2 regions of the Ruegeria sp. A4 genome follow, and region 2 is predicted to be linked to the other one. Evidence: riboswitches for the same ligand, from Rfam matches in the RefSeq annotation. Region 2 holds a riboswitch; the other holds the start of a gene.
The links. Region 2 has a riboswitch for cobalamin ahead of ACR0E2_RS10385 (DUF1636 family protein). Riboswitches for the same ligand answer to the same signal wherever they lie in the genome.

Region 1 (7,599 bases), on a different contig from region 2:
GGGCGTAAATTCGATTCGCCCCGGTTGATAGGAGACGAGGCGCACGCCGTTTTCCACCTCGACCAGCAACTTCACGTCGCGATTTGTCCGGATCAGTTCCACCACGTGGTCGAAGGTCGGGTACCGGGCAAGAGCCGTCTGGGCATCCTGCGCCAGGGCTGCAACCGGTGCGCCACCGGCACCGCGAGGGGACGGCGCATAGGTAGGTGGATGGGCTGCGCCAGCCGGCGCCGGACCGGTGCCCGGTCGGGATATCGAAACGCCGCCATTGGGCCCGCCCGGCGGCGGTGGCGGGGCATCTTGCAATCGTTTGATCAGCTCTTCGGGGCTGGGCAAATCCGCCACATGGGTCAGGCGAATAACGGCCATTTCGGCGGCCATCATGGCGTTGGGGGCTGCCGAGACTTCCTCGAGCGCCTTCAGCAGCATTTGCCACATCCGGGTCAGAACCCGCATCGGCAGAGCCTCGGCCATGTGTTGGCCCCGGGTCCGTTCGTCCGGAGAAACCGTCGGGTCCTGCGCCGCGTCAGGCGTGATCTTCACGACGGACACCCAATGCGTGATCTCGGCCAGATCGCGCAGCACCGCCAGCGGGTCTGCGCCTTCGGCGTATTGGCCGCTCAACTCGGTAAGTGCTCCGGCGGCATCGCCGCGCAGGATCATGTCCATAAGGTCCAGAACCCGGCCACGGTCTGCCAGTCCAAGCATCGCACGGACCTGATCAGCGGTCGTCTCGCCAGCCCCGTGCGAAATCGCCTGATCCAGCAACGAGGTTGCGTCCCGCGCCGATCCTTCTGCTGCTCGGGTGATCAGCGCCAGCGCGTCTTCGGCGATCTGGGCGTTTTCCGCTTCGGCGATCTTGCGCAGCAGGCCAATCATGTCTTCGGGTTCGATCCGGCGCAGGTCGAAACGCTGGCAGCGGGACAGCACGGTGACAGGCACTTTGCGGATTTCAGTGGTTGCGAAGATGAACTTCACATGCGCGGGCGGTTCTTCCAACGTCTTGAGCAGCGCGTTGAACGCGCTGGTCGAGAGCATATGAACCTCGTCGATGATATAAATCTTGTAACGCGCGCTGGCGGCGCGATAGCGGACACTGTCGATGATCTCGCGGATGTCGTTGACGCCCGTACGGCTGGCGGCGTCCATCTCCATCACGTCGACATGGCGGCCCTCCATGATGGCGACACAATGTTCACACTGACCGCAGGGCTCGGTCGTGGGGCCACCGGTTCCGTCGGGTCCGATGCAGTTCATCCCCTTGGCAATGATCCTTGCGGTCGTGGTTTTGCCGGTGCCGCGAATACCGGTCATGATGAAGGCCTGCGCGATCCGGTCGGCCGCGAACGCGTTTTTCAGGGTGCGCACCATGGCATCCTGACCCACCAGATCGGCAAAGGTTTCCGGGCGATATTTGCGGGCGAGAACCTGATAGGCGGGGCTGGAGCTGTCTGTCATGTCTTCTCGTTGGGATTCGGTGCTTGGGCACAGCGTAGTGGCCACCGTTGCCCGCGTCCACAGCGTGGCGCGATGATTTTTGATTTAGAAACGAGTCGCTTTCGCACTAAACTGCATCAGCGGATTTAATGGCTCATTTTTGTAAAGAGTTCTTTGGGGAGGACAGGATTCATGTCGCAGTTGGTGATCTACGCCCTGCAAGTCGGTGGCGGAACGCTGGCACTGACCTCGATGCCCGGACGCGGCGGAGATTACTCCAGCGATCTGGATATGATCGCAGCCTGGCAGCCGGGGCTTGTTGTTTCGATGACGACGGATGTCGAAATGCTTCAGGACGGGGCGCAGGAATTTGGCAGCGATATTCAAAGCCGCGCCAGCCGATGGGTTCACCTGCCCATCGAAGATTTCGGAGCGCCGACAAAAGCGATCGATGACGCGTGGCCGTCCGTCAGCGCCGCGGCCCGGCATGCGCTGTCCGGCGGAGGTCGCGTATTGGTGCACTGCCGCGGGGGATGTGGCAGGTCAGGTATGGTTGTCCTGCGGCTGATGGTCGAATGCGGCGAACGCGCGGACACGGCGCTGCAACGATTGCGGGCGGTGCGCCCTTGCGCCGTCGAAACGGATGCGCAAATGGCCTGGGCCTCTCGGCGCGCCCAGGCACAGGTCAGTCTGGATTCAGATTGAAATCTGCGCGGGCGCGCAAACAGGTTTTCGCGGCCGGATCGTGGAAACTTCGATCATCGCGCAGGGTGGGGTTTTCACGACGCCGGATGGCATCGCACTGACCGTGTTTCCGAAGATCAGGTCGGCATAGCCGTTCAGCGGCTCAATCGCGGTTTCGGGCTGCGTCCCGCAAAAGACACGAATGCTGTCTGATCGCGCGCGGAAAATTGCATGACATCCTTCGGTGCAATGTGACAGCTCGCTGCTGCCCTCAATCTCGAAATCGTCACTGGTGGCCGAGGTCGCCTGGGCCATGGCTTCGGATATCGAGCGCGCCAGCCGCGCCAAAGCGGGGCAGGTTTTGCCCGTCCGCTGACATACCGTTGCACTGAATTCATGTGTTTTTGTCTTCCAGATCATCCTGCGCCCTCCGCGCTTGGTGGACAGGATATTTGGGACAGGTGGAACAGCGTGATGCCGTCAGGACCTGCCCGGACACCCCGCCCGAGTTTCGGTTTCGTTTCCGATGGCAGGTCTCCTGACTTGCGGGTCATCGCTTTGCCGACCTTCCCAGCCGTCGGGGCCAGTGGTGTTTCGGCATCGCTTACCGCTTACAGTTGCGGGGGCAGTCGCGGATTTGGTTGTTGCCTGCATGACCAGACATTACCGCACCGTGTTCCCTTTTCATCCCGACCCCTTGTGGAGGCCGGAAACCATCACACAACCGCTAGCGTTTGAGTACGCACCGAGTCAAGCCGATCTTTTGGCCGGACGCTTGGTCATGCTGGATACGGTGTTGGTTCATGCATAGTGTCGAGGGTGTTGAGGTTCTGAAACCGGATTTACCAAGCGCAAAGCCAGAGAACATGTTGGACACAGAGCAAACGGTATTGACCGAAGAGTTTCGCTTTCCGTCCGGGCAGAAAACACTGTCTGCCCGGTTGTACAGCCCGCTGACTTCGCCCGAAATCGTCGTCGTTCTGAACAGTGCAACGGGTGTGCCGCGCGATTATTACCGTCATTTCGCACGATGGCTTGCTGCCGAGCAGGGTATGGCCTGCCTGACCTATGACTATCGCGATTACGGGCATTCCTTGACCGGCCGCCTGAAAGATTCGCGTGCGACCATGGCGGATTGGGCCTTGATCGACATGCCCGCGGCACGGGCGGAAATGCGCAGACGGTTTCCCAATTCGCAGCATTGGACCATCGGCCATTCGATCGGCGCGATGTTGGGGCCTGTGCAGCCGGATATCGATCTGATTGACCGGATGATCTGTGTGTGTTCGGGGCTGGTAACCCTAAGCGACCATCCATGGCCCTATCGGGGTTTGGCAGGATTGTTCTGGTATGGTCATGCGCCGCTTTTGGCCCGAGCCCTTGGCTACCTTCCCGGAAAGGCGATCGGGTTCGGCTCGGATCTGCCGGCATCGGTCTATTGGCAGTGGCGCAAATGGTGTACCGCGCCTTTGAACTATGTGCCTGAAATCGGGCATGAGTTACCTGCGGCGCAGTGGAAGGATTCTGGAACGCCCGTGGATTTGTTCACCTTCGAGGACGACCAGATGGTGCCGCCGGACGCGGTTTGGCGGCTTGCGGATCTTTACGGCCCCGATGCCAACCGCCACCTGCTGAGCCCTGCCGATTTCGGGTTGCCCGAGGTTGGTCATATCGGCGCATTTGCCCGGCGCAATGCAGCGGTTTGGCCGCGACTGATCGCTTGATCAGACGCGGCGCAGGACGGGCCGGGCACCGACCCGCCATCACCGGTTGCGAAGTTTCTTTTCCTTCATGACGCCACGGACCATCTTGCCGAACGCTTTGTCCCGCGCCCGAGACTGCGCGACGGTTTCAGAATTGCGCTGATCTTCGCGCCGAAGCTTGCGCCACCGGTCCAATCGAGCCGGATCAAGCGTGCCGTGGCTGATCGCCTTTTGCACGGCACATCCGGGCTCGGAGCTGTGCTGGCAATCCGAAAAACGGCAATCCCGGCTCAACTCGGCAAGGTCCGAGAAAACGTCGTCGATCCCGTCCTGAGCGTCCAGCAGGCGCAACGCGCGCATTCCGGGTGTATCGATCAACCAGCCGCCGTTGCGCATCCGGTGCAATGCGCGTGCGGTCGTCGTGTGCCGGCCCCGCGCGTCATCCTCGCGAATGTCCGAGGTGGCGAGATCCTGATCGGTCATGGTATTGGCAAGTGTCGTCTTGCCAACGCCCGACGAACCAACCAGCGCTCCGGTCTGGCTTTTGGGACACCAGGACAGAACCTTTTCAACCTCTGTCGGGTCCAGCGCGTTGATCGCCAGAACCGTCAATAACGGGTCCAGTGATTGCACCTGTCCCGAGAAACTTTCAGGGTCCGCCGATTTGTCGGCCTTTGTCAGAACGACGACCGGGTAACACCCGGCCTGATGCGCAAGCGCCAGATATCGTTCCAGCCGGGGCAGGTTGAAATCGGCATTGCACGAGCTGACGATGAACAACACATCGACATTGGCTGCGATCAGTTGCGTCGCGGCACCTGTCCCGGCGGCGCGCCGGTGCAGCAGGCTGCGCCGGTCGAGCAAATGGCGCACGCGTTTGTCGTCATCGGCGAGAACCCAATCGCCAACGGCATAGCTGCCGGTCGTTTGATCGGGGGTCAGCAACGGGACTTCGCCGCCAGGGTTCAGCCCGATCAGGCGGTCCCGATGAACGGAAGTGATGCGAAAAGGTGTGCAGGAAGGATAAGCCGCGTATTGCGCAGCAAAGTGAGAGGACCATCCCAGGTCCGAAAGTGCAAGAAACATTGGTTTGCCTGTCGTCAGAAACAGCACTCCCGACGGATGGCGATCGCTCATCCCCGGGTCATGTGTTCAGGCAGTCAGTCGATACCGTGAGGTCAGAACCGTGCTGCCCGAAGGGTCTTTGCTACAATCATAAAGCCCTCCTGCGGCCAAGGTTCGTAAAGTGAGAGGTTGGACATCGACCCAAGCGGGGCTCGTTGTGGCTGCTTCCTTCCGGACCTGACCAGGTTGGCGAGGCGCTCGCCCGCGCCAACCTCTCGACTTTGGATATAGGGAAGGCTTCGGCAAAAGACAACCCGTCAGAGCGTCAGCCGAATGCGTGCAAAACCGTTTTCGTCAGGGTCCAGAATCTTGGGGGCAAACCTGTTCAATTCGTCGACATACTTGAAAGCACCGGGACCGGTCCGAAGAATGGTCGTCACCCCCGATTTCGGCATCAGAGAGAACGGGTAAGGTTGTCGGGCCAATGGGTCGGGCGGCAGGCGGTGCGTCATGTAATCCCGCAAAATGTCCCGGATATCCAGCGGGGGCAGATCGATGGCCGGGGCCGATGACACATGCGGGAAATGTCCGCCCCCGCTTGCGCGATAATTATCGAGCGCAACGACAAATGCCTGATCGGGTTGCACGGCCTGGCCTGCGCAAGTCAGATGATGCACCCGCCTGTGGCCGGGATGGATCATTTGCCCCCCGACATCGTAACGCGCCGGTTGCGATGGGTCGATCTGATAGGACAGGCCAAAGATCACATCGAAATTGTATCCCGCCCGATCCCGGTCGAACAGCTCTGCCTCGGCGTCGGGGAATTGTTGGTTGAATGCGCTGGCTGACATCTCCAACCACTCCAGCAGCTGCGCGCCCGTGATCTGAACCGCGCGCAACTCGTTGGGAAAGACATGCAGGTCTGCCACGTGACGCAGACAGATTTCACCGGGCGGCACGTCCGTATAGTGCCTGGGGCCAGAGCGTCCGCCGCATTTGGCCGGCGACGCGGCTGACAACAGCGGCAGCTCTGCAAGCGTGGTGACGTGTAAAAAAGGGCGCAACGCGGCTGCCTGTGCGGCGGCCACAAGCGCCAACCCACGATCCGGCGCACAGAAGCTGAAATAGCTGTGCAATGTGTCCGAGACGTGCGCAACGGGCGCGGCCATGTCCTGACGGGTCTGCTGATGTGCGGGTTCAACCAGATGCGCGATTTCCAAATCTTCGCCAATCGCGGTGCCGCCCACCGAAACCGGGCGCAATTCGGCGTTGCTGTCGACAACACACAGCCCCGACTGGGGCTGTACGGTAACGGCCAGATCGATTACTCCAAGATATGCGCCTGCCGAGCCGGGCATGACAACCGGCGTTCCATGCACCAGCCCTTTCACGTAATCCACATTCGGGGTTTGCGCGCCGGTGCGTGCGGGAAGGGTCAGGTGAGTGTGCCCGGCGACAACAGCGTCGATGCCCTCGATCGCGGCCAGGGGAATAACGGCATTTTCAGTGTCGGTCGCTGCGTCCGGGTGTCCAAGCCCGGAATGGGCGAGCGCCACGATCAGATCGCACCCCTTTTCGCGCAAGATACGCGTCAGGGACTGTGCCGCGACAACGATGTCGTCCGCCGCTACGGTTTCGTTCAGATTGTGTTCTTCCCAACGCGTCGTCTGCGGCGGCAGAACCGAAAACACGCCGACGCGAATGGGCACATCCTTGTTTCCCACTCTCACGACACGGTCAAGGATCGTAAAACGCTGCCATGATTGTTGTTCTCCGGACCGATGAAGATTGCCGCACAGAACCGGGCACGGGGCTTGTGCAAGGGTCTTGTCCAATGTCGGCAGCCCGAACCCGAAATCATGGTTGCCCAGACCAATCGCATCATAGTCCAGCGCCTTGAATGCCTGCATCATCGGGTGGGGATTGTCGTTCCGAACGGCCCATTCGCCCATCGGCGTTCCCTGGAGCGAATCCCCGTTGTCGAAAATCAGCACCAGCGCGTCTGTGGCCTCGTGTCGGGCCTTGCGGATCAGGCTTGCGGTGCGTGTCAGCCCAAGCGTCGGGTCCGGTGTGTCCGCGTAATAGTCAAAACCGGTCAGATGCATGTGCAGGTCGGAGGTGGCAAGAATACGAATACGCCCACGGTCTTTTGTGGGTTGAACCTGCGTCGATGGGTTTTGCTTCACTTTTTTTGTTCTGCTTTTGAATGTGGTAATGGGCTAAAATCATCAAAGCGCAGTCTAGATGATTTTTCCGAGGCCGCCATGCGGCTTTTCGGCGGCGCGTCTGTGCGTTTTGCGTCTTGAATTGCCATTGCAACAGGGCCTGAGACATGGCAGCCCTGTGCGCAAGACCAGAAGGAATTCCAATGAAAAACGCAGAGCAGGTGACTTTCGGTGGCTCGGGTCTGAATCGGGCAGCGCATCTTCGTGGGGATTCAGAGAAGCTGGCCGAGATGGCGCTCGACCCCGCTGCGCGATGCATATTGCTGTGGCGAGGCAAGCTTTTGGTCGTGGGCGCGGCGCTGGATCAGCTTGCCCTGACGCAGATGACTCACCCTTTGGTCAGCGATGGCCCCGGCGGCGTGATCGAAGCACCGGTTTTTCTGGGCCTGAGCGCAGAGGGCGCACCCCTGTTTGCCGCGGATATCTCGGCCTGGGGGGCAGAGGGATTGGATCTGACCGGCCTGGGAGAGTTCGTGGACAGATCC
Region 2 (7,599 bases):
TGGCATGTTTCACCGTTGACCCCGAGGTTGTTCTTCTGGGGCGTGAAACGATCTATCGGAATGGCGAAAGGGTCGGATGGCTGACTTCGGGCGGTTATGGTTACACCGTCGGAAAGTCGATCGGCTACGGTTACATCCGAAACGCCAACGGTGTCGACGCGCAATACGTCACATCGGGGACATATGAATTGGATGTCGCCACTCAGAGGGTTCCTTGCGAAGTGACGCTGCAACCGCTTTACGACCCGCAGATGAGCCGGGTGAAGATCTAACCCGAGGGTGCAAGAGCAGTTCTACCGACACACGCACGGCGATCGGAACACATGGGGAAAGCATGCAAACAGGGCAAGTCCGTCCCGAATGTGCGAAAGGTCGTCCGATCTGGCTGTTTGCGACCCATAAAGCGTTGATAAAGTTTCAGTATTATCACACCTCATGCCCATCCGAAAACTGAAATGCAAGACTTCTCATTCAGCTTTCAGGGCAAACAACCTTTCATCCGTCGGAGATTGGATGACTTCAGCCGAAAGGACCGGAAATGGTAACCCCAGATGCGTTGACTGAGCATGCGATGAAGATTGCTGATATTACCTCGGAGTCCGCGATGCGGTTTTTTCGGGGGTCTTTGGGCATTGAATTCAAACAGGATGAAAGCCCGGTGACGCAGGCCGACAAGGCAGTTGAGGCGGAAGTACGCACCTACCTGAAACAGCATTTTCCCGGACACGGCATCTTTGGCGAAGAGCACGGGCAAGAAGCAGGCGACGGGCGTCATATGTGGGTGATTGACCCCATTGACGGAACCCGTTCGTTTCTGTCCGGCCATCCTTTGTTCGGGTTCCTTTTGGCGCACCTTGTGGATGGGCGCCCTCGGTTGGGCCTGGTCGGAATGCCGGCCTTGCATGAGACCTATTTGGGTGTGGTTGGTGACGGGGCCAGCCTGAACGGGCAACCGATAGAGGTGTCGAACACCACGCGTCTGGATCAATCGGTTTTGTACGTGAATGAAGGCGACAAAATTTATCGCGATCATCCTGACCTGTTCAGTCGGCTGATGAATGCAGGGCAGACGCGCCGATTTGCCTATGATTGTTATCCCCATGCCTTGCTTGCTTCGGGCCATGTCGATGCTGTGGTGGATTACGATCTGCAACCTTATGACTATCTGGCGCTCTCACCTCTGATCACGGCTGCTGGCGGAGTGATGACCGATTGGCACGGGCATGCGTTAACCCTCGATTCAGATGGCGCGGTCGTTTCCGCCGCAACCCCTGAACTGCATGCTGAACTGCTTGACCTAATCAATGTCGAAAAATGACAGTGTTGCGCAACCCTGGAAAACTAGCTCCCGCGATCAGATTTGAACAAATACAAAAAGACAAAAAGTGATCCTATCGACGTTGTGACGATTCCCACGGGCAACTCCTGCGGAGCCAGAAGAAGGCGTGACAAGATATCGGACAATGTCAGCAGAATCGCGCCCACGATCGCCGAGACGATCAGCAGGTTTCGGTGCAGAGTTCCGGCGATGCCGCGTGCAATATGAGGCACCATCAGCCCGACAAAGCCGATGACACCGGCAACGGAAACGAAACTGGCCGTCGCCAACGCGGCAACGAAAAACATGCTGAACCGCAGTCCTTGAACGGGAATACCCAGTGACGAGGCTGTGAAATCCCCGGTCAGCAGCGCGTCAAGCCACCGGCTGCGGTAAAGTGAATAGCTCAGGATCAGGCCCAATCCGATCAGGACAAGCGGGAACGTTTCCCATCTTGCCAGTCCCAGACCGCCAAGCATCCAGAATATCACCGAATGAGCAGCGCGATTGTCGCCAGAGAAAATCAGGTAGTTGGTGATTGCGGAAAACAGAAAGGACACCGCCAGGCCAGCCAGGATCAGTTTTTCGGGTGCGCTTGTGCGCAAGCCCTGAACCAGCGCCAGAACAATGCCGGACGCGATCAAACCACCGCAAAATGCCGCCAGCGGCAACGTCCAGATTCCCAGGACATCACCCGTGACGGTGATCACCAGAACGGCGCCAGCAGCTGCACCAGAGGACAGACCGAACAGAAACGGATCTGCCAGATCGTTTCGCGTCGTTGTTTGCAAAACAACACCAACGACGCCCAGTCCCGCACCAATCACGGCGGCAAACAGGGCGCGGGGCAGGCGAAGGTCGAAGACGATCCGGTGCAAAGGCGTCATGTCTCCGTCCACCAGACCGGTTCCAAGGCCGATGGCCGAAAAAACTTCGCGCACGGGGATTGGGGTGGTCCCGTAGACGATGGACAACAGCAAAAGGGCGGTCAGAACAACCGCCCCCAGCAAAATCAAACGGCCCAATCGGACCATATCAGTTGGTCTCCGGGTGCATCGCCTTCGCCATCTTCTCGATCGCCTCGATATTTGCCGGGCCGGGCGTCAGTTCCTCGTAACGCAGGCCAATCCAGCGCTCGTTCTTTACCGCGTCCGTTTGTGACATCACCGGGTGATCCTTGAGGAACTGGAAAGTGTCCTCTGCGCCGTTGCCGGACTGATAGTCGAGCAGCACCAGAAATTCCGGGTTAGCCGCGGCGACGGCCTCCCACGACGTGCGACCCCAGCTGGTATCCAGATCATGCGTCACGTTCTCGCCACCCGCGGCTGCGATCATTGCATCGGGAATGGCGAACTTGCCCGCGGTAAACGGAGCATCGGCCGGCCCGTCCAGCAGGAATACGCGGGGCTTCGCCAGATCGGCTGTTTTTGCTTCGATGGCGGACAGTTGGTCCTTCCAGCGGGCAACCAGCGCCTCGGCCTTGTCCTCGACCTGCATGACCGTGCCCAGACGCAGAACGTCATCAAACAACAGGTTCATGCTGGCCTCGGGGCGATCCTTGTCCAGATGCACGCAGCTTTCGGATAGGATCATGGTCTTGATACCAAAGGGTTCCAGCGTGTCGGGCGTGACGTCACCGCCGGGTTTCATGCCATAGTACCAACCGGCAAAAAACAGATCGGGTTCGACGGCCACAAGGTTTTCAATGGTCGGGTATTTGGGGGCAAGCTCTGGGATGTCGCCACGCTGAGCATCAAAATCAGGGCTTGTTTTGTACCAGCCGGTAATTCCGGTAAGCCCCACGATCTTGTCCTGAAGGCCGAGCGCAAAGGCCATATCCGTCATGTTCATGTCATGCACGACCAGACGTTCCGGCGCCGAGTCAAAAGCCAGCGGTTCGCCGCAATTGTCCACGGTGACGCCCTCTGCGGCCACCCCACTTGCCAAGCCAGCGAAGACGACCACTGGCCAGAGTTTCTGCATCATATTTAAGTTCCTGTTATTATGACAGTTTCCGTTTTCGGATATCCAGTGCGGGGATCATGCGGCCTTCGTGCTGAAAGCACAGATAATCCACGCCGAATGTCTCACGTACCCGGTCTGGGGTCAGAACTTCGACAACAGGCCCGAACCCCGTCAGACGCGTGGCTTTCATCAGCGCCACATGGGTGGCGAATTCCGGGATCATGACCAGATCATGGACGATCATGACGACAGTTACCCCCAGATCAGCGACCAGAGACAGCATGTGCCCCTTGGCATCGGGGTCCAGATGGTTGGTTGGCTCGTCCAGAAACAGCAAGGACGGATTCTGGGCCAACGCGCGCGCGATATGTGCGCGCTGACGTTCTCCGCCGGACAGCTGACCCATCGTTTTGTTGGCAAAATGCGACAGCTCGGTCGTCGTCAGAACCCGTTCCAGATCAGCCTTGTGCTGAGCCATCGAACGTTCGCCTTGAATCGGGATTTGCCCCAGCGCAACATAGTCTTGCAGGCGCATCCGCCCGTCAGGCATTTCCTGCTGCCCGACCACAGCAATGGAGCGGGCACGTTGGCGGGCGGACAGGGTCCGAAGGCTTTGGCCTTCTATCCAAACATCACCCAAGGCAATCCGTTCGATCCCACACAGCAGTTTCAGCAGAGTGGTCTTGCCGGCGCCGTTCGGCCCTGCGATTGCCAGAATTGATCCTTCTTCCAGACGAAAGGATACATCCTGCAACAGGACATCGCCATTGAGCGCGTAGTACTCCAAATTCTCGGCAACCAGAAAGCTCATGATCCCCCCCCGGACGGCAATGCGGGCATGCGCGACAAGGTCTTTGCGAAAAGGGCCGGGGGGCGGTCCGAGGCGCTGGTCCAGCCATCGTCACTGTCGCCGAACTGGGTCGCGAATTCGACCAGGGCGGACAGGTCGTGTGATGTCGTGATATCGCCAAACAGGTACTGCGCTTTGCCCGGGGCCTGAAATCCGACGGTCATGGCCCGTTCACAACCTGCCATGCAGGCCACCATTCGGGTTTCAAAACCGTCAGGCAACCGGGCATCCAGCACGTCTTGCGCAGCCTCGGCAGACATCGCCCCCTGACATGTTGAACAGATCAGAACGTAGTGATCAGAATAGCAGGTCATCGCCATCTCCGTCGTTTGCCAGACGCAGACAGAGGGCACATACCCGGATATTACGCAAACGCGCCATCAAGCCTCCTTCCGAGACGCCCCGCCTCGGGTTGGTTTATAGTGCGATGGCAGGTCTCCTGACTTGCGGGTCGTTGCTTGGCCGACCTTCCCAACCCATGCGGGTCAGTGGTGAAGTGGCGTCGCTCACCGCTTACAGTTGCGGGGGCAGTCACGGACTTGGCACATTCCAGTGCCGCACCGTGTTCCCATTTTCATCCCTTATGGAACCATCCCGCTCAGCTAGTCTGGCAATGCCAGACTTGTCAAGCGGCAGACGAAGGCGTTGGTAGATGGAATTGCGACAGCTGACCCAGCTGTCCTGCTGCGCCAGCCCGGACCGAACGGTGTCAATAGTCTGATACAAGAAGGAAATCCGGTTCGGAATCTTTCTCGACCTTTGAAAACCGTGGAATTGGCTTTTCAAACCCAATGTCGGTGCGGTCGTTATTCACGGTCGATACCTCGCCAATAAGGCAATCGCCGCGCTCGGCCCAAAAAGCGTGCCAGATGCCGGGCATCAGAGTTACGCTTTGCCTCGGCTTCAGCCGCACGTATTCTTGGGGTTGCAAGGTTACGGGGCAGGCATCGCTGGGGACCGTCACCGGGTTGTCGCGGTCGACGCCACCGTTTGGATCCGACGCATGAATTTCCAGAACGAGATCGCCGCCGCCCCTGTTGATGATGTCTTCTGCCTTAACGATATGCCGGTGCATCGGAGAAAGCTGATCGTCTTTCGAGATCAACAGTTTTTCTGCACAGAGCATCCCACGCCCGGATTTCAGATCCTTCACCTCACCATTGTTTAGAGTGAACAGGAATAGGCAATGTTCGTCGAAATGGCCTTGTGCGTAATTGGTAATGTCCCATCCCAGCTTGCGGCTGCGGACAGTTTCGACCAAAGAGATGCGCATTTTCTCGGGCGATCAATCCGCAAAGGGTGGCAACACGGCTCCGAAAGATTGAATGAACGTCTGGGCTTAGGGCTTGAAGTGGTTGATTTCGGATCGTTTCATCATGCCATCCCGCAGATCAAAGTTCGTGCGCCCACGGGGGTTCTGCCCCGGCTCGGGAAACGGTCACGGCCGCCACGTCAGCGCCCAGTTCCATGGCTGCTTGCAGGCTTTCAACCGTCAATCCGCGCAGACCTGACTTGGTCAGATGCCCTGCGCGGCTGAGCTCGGTCAGAACGCCGGCGTTGAACGTGTCACCTGCGCCGATCGTATCGACCACCTCAACGGGCTTCACGGGAACCGAGACTTCGGAACCATCCGCCAGGTAACCGTGCGCCCCGTCACTGCCACGGGTGACGATGACAACGGAAGGACCCGCCTGCAACAGCACAGACGCTTTTGCGGATTCGGCTTCAGCGCCCGGAATGATCCAGTCCAGGTCCTCGTCTGAAACCTTGACGATATCCGCACGCGAGATCATGCGGTTCAAACGCGTCCGAAACCGGGTTTGATCCTTGATGAAATCCGGGCGGATATTCGGGTCCAGCATCACTGCCCGGTCGGAACCGTGGCTGTCCAGAAGGGCGGCATAGGCATCTGCGCAAGGTTCACACGCAAGGCTGATTCCACCGAGATACAGGGCAGAGACAGCAGGAAGCTGATCGGGCATGTCTTCGGGCAGCAACATCCGGCCCGCGGTGTTTTCATCGACAAAGCTGTAAGTCGCGTGTCCATCCGAGAGCTGCACAAAGGCAAGCGTGGTGGGACGGTCCGAGATGATCACATGTGTCGTGTCCACATGGCTCGCTTTCAGCGCATCAATCAATTGCTGGCCGAACATGTCCGATGACAAACCTGTCAGCATCCCTACCGGAATACCCAGACGTCCCATCGCGACGGCTGTGTTCAGAACTGCACCACCAGTATGTGGCACAAAACCAATTGCGCCCGATGCGGTCGGTTCTGAAATCATATCTATCAGCGCTTCACCACAGCACAGGATCATGTCTTGGTCCTTCTAGGTAAGAAACTTCGGTTAGTCTGGTTGCTGTCTCAGCGCGTTCTTGCAGAAGTTGTTTGCGCCGATGATCCCGAACTCTGCCTGTTCAGACACGTAAAGGTTCAGGGAGCGGCGCAAGTCGCTGAAGCGGCCGCCGCCGTTGAACGCATCCTTGAAGTTGTCACTGAATAGCCAGCGGTTTTTCTCGGCAACGCCGCCGACAAGGAAAACGCCCCCCTCCGGCATCAAGGTGACCGCCAGATCACCCATCAAAGCACCTAAGTGGGTGGTAAAAATCTGCGCCGCCTTTTCGGCGACCAGATCGGTGCCGTTGCGGGCATCGTTCAGAATGTCCTTTGCGGAGCGCGCCTGAGTTCGCGCTTGACCGGATGCCAATTCAACCGCCTGATAAAGGATCGGCAGGCCGGTTCCGCTCAGGAACATTTCTGCTTCCAGCGCCAGGCTGTCCCCAAAGAAACAGCCCGGTGCGATGCGACGTGCCGCCTCAAAGATCTCAACTTCGTCGCGATGGCGCGGGTACAGGCCCACGTGCCCGCCTTCGCCGGAGACCGTGTGATACCTGCCTTCGGAAAAAAGCAAAGCACCAACGCCAAGCCCGGTTCCGGGCCCTACAACCAGCCGTGTGCCTGTGGGCGGCGCCTCCTGACCCTGCAAGACCGCAACATCCGACCTGGTCACCTCGGCCACCGACCACGCCGCAGCGGTGAAATCATTTATGACAAAAGTGCGCTCTGCTCCTGTTGCTTTCGTCAGCTCGGTTTCCGAAAGATCCAGGTTCGCGTTGGTCAACTGAATTGTTCCGTCCCTGACCGGCCCGGCTCCGGCTGCTACGACGGCCTGTGGGTTGGTTCCGATCTCGTCCCTGAGGTCATGGAACGCCTCGAGCAGGTCTTCCAATGTCCCCGTCGGGTGTTTCCGAAGATCTGCCAATTCTCCGTTCGTGACGACGCCCAGACGAGTGTTCGTACCGCCGATATCCGCAACCAGGTTCCAATGCTCATGCACGGCACCGAATGGTTGCGCTAACGGCTGAGAGACGCTCTGAGTACCGGACAGGGCGGATTTCAGCGCCATGAAAGACGCTTTGGGCGTTCTCGCAAGTGTTTCGAAATCCACGTCCACCAGTCCAAACC

Region 1: it holds a riboswitch for cobalamin, as region 2 does, so the genes downstream of both, ACR0E2_RS19520 (hypothetical protein) here and ACR0E2_RS10385 (DUF1636 family protein) in region 2, are expected to answer to the same signal.

What each region holds. Positions count from the first base shown of each region.
Region 1 covers NZ_JBQGAW010000012.1:8,268-15,866, forward strand. The annotation lists gene ACR0E2_RS19510 (DNA polymerase III subunit gamma/tau) at 1-1,458, opposite strand, end outside; gene ACR0E2_RS19515 (protein-tyrosine phosphatase family protein) at 1,630-2,142, shown strand; gene ACR0E2_RS19520 (hypothetical protein) at 2,134-2,541, opposite strand; cobalamin riboswitch at 2,633-2,854, opposite strand; gene ACR0E2_RS19525 (alpha/beta hydrolase family protein) at 2,925-3,845, shown strand; gene rsgA (ribosome small subunit-dependent GTPase A) at 3,885-4,910, opposite strand; RNA gene ffs (signal recognition particle sRNA small type) at 5,069-5,167, opposite strand; gene ACR0E2_RS19540 (bifunctional 2',3'-cyclic-nucleotide 2'-phosphodiesterase/3'-nucleotidase) at 5,207-7,075, opposite strand; gene nudC (NAD(+) diphosphatase) at 7,258-7,599, shown strand, end outside.
Region 2 covers NZ_JBQGAW010000002.1:235,740-243,338, forward strand. The annotation lists gene ACR0E2_RS10360 (GcvT family protein) at 1-272, shown strand, start outside; gene ACR0E2_RS10365 (inositol monophosphatase family protein) at 539-1,318, shown strand; gene ACR0E2_RS10370 (FecCD family ABC transporter permease) at 1,342-2,352, opposite strand; gene ACR0E2_RS10375 (ABC transporter substrate-binding protein) at 2,354-3,304, opposite strand; gene ACR0E2_RS10380 (ABC transporter ATP-binding protein) at 3,321-4,094, opposite strand; gene ACR0E2_RS10385 (DUF1636 family protein) at 4,091-4,447, opposite strand; cobalamin riboswitch at 4,546-4,742, opposite strand; partial or broken gene ACR0E2_RS10390 (D-lyxose/D-mannose family sugar isomerase) at 4,843-5,460, opposite strand; gene ACR0E2_RS10395 (carbohydrate kinase family protein) at 5,525-6,451, opposite strand; gene ACR0E2_RS10400 (glucokinase) at 6,482-7,540, opposite strand; partial or broken gene ACR0E2_RS10405 (GH1 family beta-glucosidase) at 7,514-7,599, opposite strand, start outside.